Linked DNA regions of Labrenzia sp. PHM005. The protein of the gene in region 1 interacts with the protein of each later gene in a pairwise test. Links are inferred from orthologs where the notes say so. Each region holds a gene or a part of one and is shown on either strand. Other genes may lie near its edges.

What was found.
Region 2: the proteins of gyrA (region 1) and gyrB interact in binary tests that used the Escherichia coli proteins (3 or more experiments, as listed by UniProt). The link is inferred for Labrenzia sp. PHM005 from one-to-one orthologs.

Annotation. Positions count from the first base shown.
Region 1 is NZ_CP041191.1:4,061,978-4,065,642, reverse strand. Bases 206-3,550 are described here. They hold gyrA (DNA gyrase subunit A), read left to right. Parts: upstream 206-518; coding sequence 519-3,350; downstream 3,351-3,550. Other genes in these bases: FJ695_RS18385 (hypothetical protein), read right to left, coding at 3,430-3,550; FJ695_RS18395 (MarC family protein), read right to left, coding at 206-305. Outside these bases: more of FJ695_RS18395, read right to left, coding at 1-205; more of FJ695_RS18385, read right to left, coding at 3,551-3,639. UniProt on the Escherichia coli protein: A type II topoisomerase that negatively supercoils closed circular double-stranded (ds) DNA in an ATP-dependent manner to maintain chromosomes in an underwound state.
Region 2 is NZ_CP041191.1:476,253-479,606, forward strand. Bases 59-3,092 are described here. They hold gyrB (DNA topoisomerase (ATP-hydrolyzing) subunit B), read left to right. Parts: upstream 59-365; coding sequence 366-2,819; downstream 2,820-3,092. Other genes in these bases: recF (DNA replication/repair protein RecF), read left to right, coding at 59-221; FJ695_RS02340 (EAL domain-containing protein), read right to left, coding at 2,892-3,092. Outside these bases: more of recF, read left to right, coding at 1-58; more of FJ695_RS02340, read right to left, coding at 3,093-3,354. UniProt on the Escherichia coli protein: DNA gyrase negatively supercoils closed circular double-stranded DNA in an ATP-dependent manner to maintain chromosomes in an underwound state.

The DNA.
Region 1 (3,665 bases):
TCCGCCGTTTCGCTTTTTCGCTCCTGGCGTTTGCCGAATATCATTTCGATCGCGATCAGGAAGAGAAGGATGCCGCCAGCAACACGGAAGGCGGAGACAGAAATGCCCAGAACATTCAGCACTGTTTGGCCGGCAAAATAAAAGATGCCAAGAATACCTAAGGCGGTGACGGTGGCACGGATTGCGACATGGCGCCGGTCACTAGGGCTCATTCCCGCGGTAATTGCTAGGAACATCGGCGCTAATCCAACCGGGTCGATGGTCACAAACAGCGTTGCAAATGCATTGATGTAGAAGTCGATCATCCCGGGTCTCCGGCTGTCTGCGAAGGTCTTTCTTCGAGCGTTTTATAAGCCATTTGGCGCATCTGCGAACAAGCCCTTAGAAATGAATCTGTATGCCTGTGCATAGCTTTTATAAGCTATTGATATTGATGGATTATTAGCAAGCTTAAAAACGTCGGCAAATTTGGTGCGCGAAGTTGAATCGGATATAAAGTATTCAGCAATAACAAACAAATGAGTGTCTCCTTGGCTGACCAGGACAACAGCACCCCTTCAGGCGGGCTTCCGTCGGACATCAAGCCGGTCTCCATTGTCGATGAAATGAAGCGCAGCTATCTCGATTATGCCATGAGCGTGATCGTGTCGCGTGCGCTTCCGGATGTCCGGGACGGCTTGAAGCCTGTGCACCGGCGCATCCTCTATTCGATGCATGAAAATGGCTATGAGTGGAACAAACCCTACCGCAAGTCGGCCCGTGTGGTCGGTGACGTTATGGGTAAATACCACCCGCATGGTGACAGCGCGATTTACGATGCCCTGGTTCGTATGGCGCAGGACTTTTCCCTCCGTCTGCCGCTGATCGACGGGCAGGGGAACTTCGGCTCCATCGACGGCGATCCTGCCGCGGCGATGCGTTACACCGAGTGCCGTCTTGAGAAGGTGTCTCACCGGATCCTAGACGACATTGAAAAAGACACGGTCGATTTTCAGGAAAACTACGACAACTCGGAATCTGAACCGGTTGTCCTGCCGGCAAAATTTCCAAACCTTCTGGTCAATGGCGCTGGCGGCATCGCGGTCGGTATGGCGACCAATATTCCGCCGCACAACCTCGGTGAAGTGATCGACGCGGCCATCGCGATCATGGAAAACCCGGCCTTGAGCCTGGAAGAACTGATGCAGATCGTGCCGGGTCCGGATTTCCCGACCGGTGCGATGATCCTCGGGCGTGCAGGTATTCGCAATGCCTTTGAAACCGGCCGCGGCTCGGTTGTCATGCGGGCGAAGGTGGACACTGAAGAGATCCGCAAGGACCGTTGGGCGTTGATCGTTTCGGAAATCCCGTATCAGGTCAACAAGTCCACGATGATCGAAAAGATCGCCGAGATGGTGCGCGACAAGCGCGTCGAAGGTATCTCCGACATCCGCGACGAAAGTGACCGTTCCGGCATGCGGGTGGTCATCGAGCTGAAACGCGACGCGGTGCCGGATGTTGTGCTGAACCAGCTTTACCGCTTCAGTCAGCTGCAGACGTCTTTCGGCGCCAATATGGTCGCGTTGAATGGCGGCAAGCCGGAGCAGATGAACCTCTCTGACATGCTGAAGGCCTTTGTGTCCTTCCGCGAAGAGGTGATTCAGCGACGGACCCGTTTCCTTCTCCGGAAATGCCGCGATCGCGCGCATATCTTGGTTGGTTTGGGCATCGCCGTTGCCAACATTGATGAGGTTATCAAGCTGATCCGGGCCGCGCCCGATCCGGCGACAGCCCGCGCCCAGTTGATGGAACGGAACTGGCCGGCCAAGGACGTTGAAGATCTGATCCGCCTGATTGATGACCCACGCCACATGGTGCAGGAAGACGGCACCTACAAGCTGTCGGAAGAGCAGGCCCGGGCCATTCTGGATCTCCGCCTGCAACGCCTGACCGCGATGGGCCGGGACGAGATCGAGGAAGAGCTGAATAAGATCGGCGCGGAAATCTCCGATTACCTCGATATCCTGCGCTCGCGTGCGAGAATCCAGGAAATCGTCCGCAACGAGATGCTGGAGATCAAGGAAGAGTTCGCAACACCGCGCCGGACCGAGATCGTCGAAGGCGGACCGGACTTCGACGAAGAAGATTTGATCCAGCGCGAAGACATGGTCGTGACCGTGTCTCACGGCGGATATATCAAACGCGTGCCGTTGGCGACTTACCGGGCACAGCGTCGGGGTGGCAAAGGCCGCTCTGGTATGGCGACCAAAGAGGAGGATTTTGTTACCCGCCTCTTTGTTGCCAACACGCATACACCGGTGCTGTTCTTCTCTTCTCGCGGCATTTGCTACAAGATGAAGGTTTGGCGCCTGCCGCTTGGAGGACCAACGTCCCGCGGTAAAGCTCTGGTTAATATGCTGCCGTTGGAGCAGGGCGAACAGATCACCTCAATCCTGCCACTGCCGGAGGATGAGGAAAGCTGGGCAAACCTCGATGTGATGTTTGCAACGGTGCGCGGCACAGTCCGGCGGAACAAGCTGTCCGACTTCGTCAACATCAACCGTAACGGTAAGATTGCGATGAAGCTGGAAGACGGCGACGGCATTGTTGGTGTCGACACCTGTTCTGAGCATTCCGATGTGATGCTGACCACCAACTTCGGTCAATGCATCCGCTTCCCGGTCACCGATGTTCGTGTCTTTGCTGGCCGGAATTCGGTTGGGGTGCGCGGCATTCGGTTGGCGGATGGCGACCGCATCATCTCCATGCAGATCCTGCACCACATTGATGTGGATGCAGAAGAGCGGGCTGCTTATCTCAAACTCTCCCGGGCGATGCGTGGTGAAGCGGATGAGAATGCCGGTGGTGCCGATGAAGATGGCGTTGTTGCCGGTGAACTCTCGCAGGAGCGCTATGCGGAAATGAGCGCGGCGGAGCAGATCATCCTGACCATCTCGGAAAACGGCTACGGCAAACGGACGTCATCCTTTGAATACCGGGTTACGGGCCGGGGCGGCAAAGGCATCACTGCAATGGCCGTCAATGACCGGAACGGTGGATTGATTTCCTCGTTCCCTGTTGAAGACAGCCATCAGATCATGCTGGTGACCGATGGCGGGCAGCTTATCCGTTGCCCAGTTGATGGTATCCGGATTGCCGGCCGCGCGACCCAAGGTGTGATTGTCTTTAAGACCGCGAAGGATGAAAAGGTCGTCGCCGTCGAAGGCATCTCTGAAGTCGACGAGGATGAAGAGCTGGAAGAGGGCGCCGAAGGCGAAGCGCAAGAAGATGGCGCGCCCGAGAACAGCGATGGATCTGACGACGGGGACGGTGGAGAAACACCGGATAGCTCCTCAGGATCTGATGAATAAAATTGTTTTTGGGCGGCATTTCAGGATTTGAGAGGCCGCCCAATTTCTTTGCGGGCTATTGTTTGACGCATGAGACACGTCAGCTCTCTGCTACTCCTGCAAGAATTCCCGGCATATCATGAGCGCCCAACCAGCTTTCAGACGATGAGTGAGGCACCTGTGTGCAGAGGCTTTTGCAAGCCAGGACTGCCTTTAAGGCGCCAATAGCGACACTTTCATAGTTCTGCGCCAGATGAGACCCGGTCCATCCGGACGAACGGGGGCGGCGAATAGCAATTGTCTTGGTCATTTCAAGCTCCTTGTGAAGGCGCCTAA
Region 2 (3,354 bases), 3.6 Mb from region 1 along the record:
AACTCACAGCAAAGGTCTCTGGATTGACCCCGGTGCTGTTGCTCGACGAGGTCGCAGCACATCTCGATCCGGCCCGGCGCGCGGCCCTTTTTGCAAAGCTAGAGTCGCTTGGAGGCCAGGTCTTTATGACCGGGACAGACAGAGCTTTATTCGATGCACTTCCCGCTCAGTCTGAGGTCTTTGAAGTTGGCAATGACAAGGCGCACCTGAGCGGCGTGTGACAGCCCCATAAATCCGCCTGAATCATATGGTTTTCCACTATATTCCCACTGTGGAACTGCTTGCAGCCCGTGGGTGGTTTGAACGCCCGTTGGAACACCGTATAACGTGGGCGAGAAACAAAAACCGATTGGTGAATGATTCGCATGAGCGATATGTCAACGTCCGAGCCTGGCGCCACTCCCGAAGCTGAAAACGGAGCCGAATATGGCGCCGACTCCATCAAGGTCCTGAAAGGCCTGGATGCTGTTCGCAAACGCCCCGGCATGTATATCGGCGACACCGATGATGGCTCCGGCCTGCACCACATGGTCTATGAGGTTGTCGACAACGCCATCGATGAAGCTCTGGCCGGTCATGCGGACCATGTGACCGTAACCTTGAACCCTGACGGTTCAGTGACGGTGTCTGACAACGGTCGCGGCATTCCAACGGATCTTCACCCCGAAGAAGGCGTCTCGGCAGCCGAAGTCATCATGACCCAGCTGCACGCAGGCGGGAAATTCGACCAGAATTCCTATAAGGTCTCCGGCGGTCTTCATGGCGTTGGCGTTTCTGTGGTGAATGCGCTTTCCACAAAACTGGAACTGCGCATCTGGCGGAACGACCAGGAACACTTCATGGTCTTTGCTCATGGTGAAGCCCAAGGTCCTTTGGAGGTGGTTGGCCAGGCAAATGGCCAGAAGGGGACGGAAGTCACCTTCTTGCCGTCTCCGGAAACCTTCACCAAAACCGAATTTGATTTCGGCACGCTAGAACACCGCCTACGCGAGCTGGCGTTCCTGAATTCCGGCGTCCGCATCATTCTGACCGACAAACGTGGTGTCGAAGATGTAGTCGAGGAACTCTTCTATGAGGGCGGCCTTGAAGCCTTCGTTCAATATCTGGACCGAGCCAAGCACCCGCTGATCGAGACACCAATTGCGGTTCGCGCAGAAAAAGACGGCATCACGGTGGAAGCCGCGATGTGGTGGAACGACAGTTATCACGAGCAGGTGCTGTGCTTCACCAACAACATTCCGCAGCGCGATGGCGGCACCCATTTGGCCGGTTTCCGTGGCGCGCTCACCCGCCAGGTCACCGGCTACGCGGAATCGACCGGTTTGATGAAAAAAGAAAAGGTCTCCCTGTCAGGGGATGACTGCCGCGAGGGCCTGACCTGCGTCTTGTCAGTCAAGGTGCCTGATCCAAAGTTCTCGTCTCAGACAAAAGACAAGCTCGTCTCGTCAGAAGTCCGGCCAGTGGTGGAGAACCTCATTTCCCAGACCCTGGGCGAATGGCTGGAAGAAAATCCGGCACCGGCCAAGACAATCGTTTCCAAGGTGGTTGAAGCCGCCTCTGCCCGTGAAGCAGCCCGCAAGGCGCGTGAACTCACCCGGCGCAAAGGCGCATTGGATGTGGCCTCCCTGCCCGGCAAACTGGCGGATTGTCAGGAACGCGATGCCTCCAAGGCCGAACTCTTCCTGGTGGAGGGTGATTCTGCGGGCGGCTCGGCCAAACAGGGCCGGCACCGGGAAAATCAGGCCGTTTTGCCGCTGCGCGGTAAGATCCTCAATGTGGAAAGGGCCCGCTTCGACAAGATGTTGTCGTCAAACGAAATCGGCACCTTGATCACTGCGCTCGGCACGGGGATCGGCAAGGAAGAATTCAACATCGAGAAGCTGCGCTATCACAAGATCATCATCATGACCGATGCTGACGTCGATGGCGCTCACATCCGGACACTACTTTTGACCTTCTTCTTCCGGCAGATGCCGGAGTTGATTGAGAATGGCTACGTCTACATCGCGCAGCCACCACTCTATAAGGTCAAGCGCGGCCAGTCCGAACAATACCTGAAAGACCAGGACGCGCTAGAAAACTACCTCATCGCACAAGGCTCAGACGATACGTCCTTGAAACTTGCCAGCGGCGAAGTGCGCACCGGCCAGGATCTGCGCCTGGTGGTGGAAACCGCCCGCGCTATCGCTGACATTTTCGATGGGTTGCATTCCCGATACAACCGCGATGTGGTCGAACAAGCCGCCATTGCCGGTGCGCTGAACACGGAAATTCTGGAAGACCAAAGCAAAGCCGAAGAGGCGGCCGCCTATATTGCCCGCCGGATGGACATTCTGGCGGACGAGTTTGAGCGTGGCTGGACTGGCGAAGCGCAAGACGATGGCAGCCTGGTGTTCAAGCGCACCGTGCGCGGTGTTCAGGAAGTCGCCACCATTGACGCTGCCCTGCTTGGCTCCGCCGACGCCCGCCGCTTGGCCGCCCATGCCGAACATCTGCACGATGTCTATGGCAAGGCTGCCGTCCTACAGCGTAAGGACATTCCGACGGAAATTCGCGGTCCGCGCGCCCTCCTGCAGCACATCTTCTCCTACGGCCAAAAAGGCATTTCCCTGCAGCGCTATAAGGGTCTTGGCGAAATGAATCCGGACCAGCTTTGGGAAACGACGCTCGATCCGAACGTGCGCTCGCTCCTTCAGGTGAAAGTGCGCGAGGCGGATGATGCCGACGACATCTTCACCAAGCTGATGGGCGATGAAGTCGACCCGCGCCGCGAGTTCATCCAGGACAACGCGCTCGCCGTGGCCAACCTGGACATCTGATCAGCTCCACCGTGCACAAAGAAAAAGCGGCCTCATGGCCGCTTTTTTTCGTTGAAGTTGATTGGCTTCCAGTTAGCTGGCTTCCGGCCAAGGTTCTGGGCGGCCGAAATAAAACCCTTGCGCGGCTTCGATATCGAGAGAACTTAGGAATTCAGCCTCGTCTCTGGCCTCGACATGTTTGGCGATGGTTTTCAGGCCAAGCTCCCGCGCTGCCGAAACGAGCGCCTTGAGCAGGCTGGCCTTGGCCGGATCGTTCATGGCCTCTTGCGGGACACCGGCAGCCAACTTCAGCCAATCAACCCGCAGACCGGTTAGCCGGGACAGAACCGGCCAGTGTCCGGCAAAATCATCGATCGCAGTTTGACACCCCAAGTCCGATACAAACTTGATGAAATAACTGATGTCGGCCGGCTCCCGCAGAAAATCCTTTTCCGAAATCTCCAGACACAGACGTGACGCCAGCAGGGGATTGATCGACAAGCGCTGATAGAGACTATCCCGGAAGTTCGAATCTCTGGCCGATTCCGCAGACACA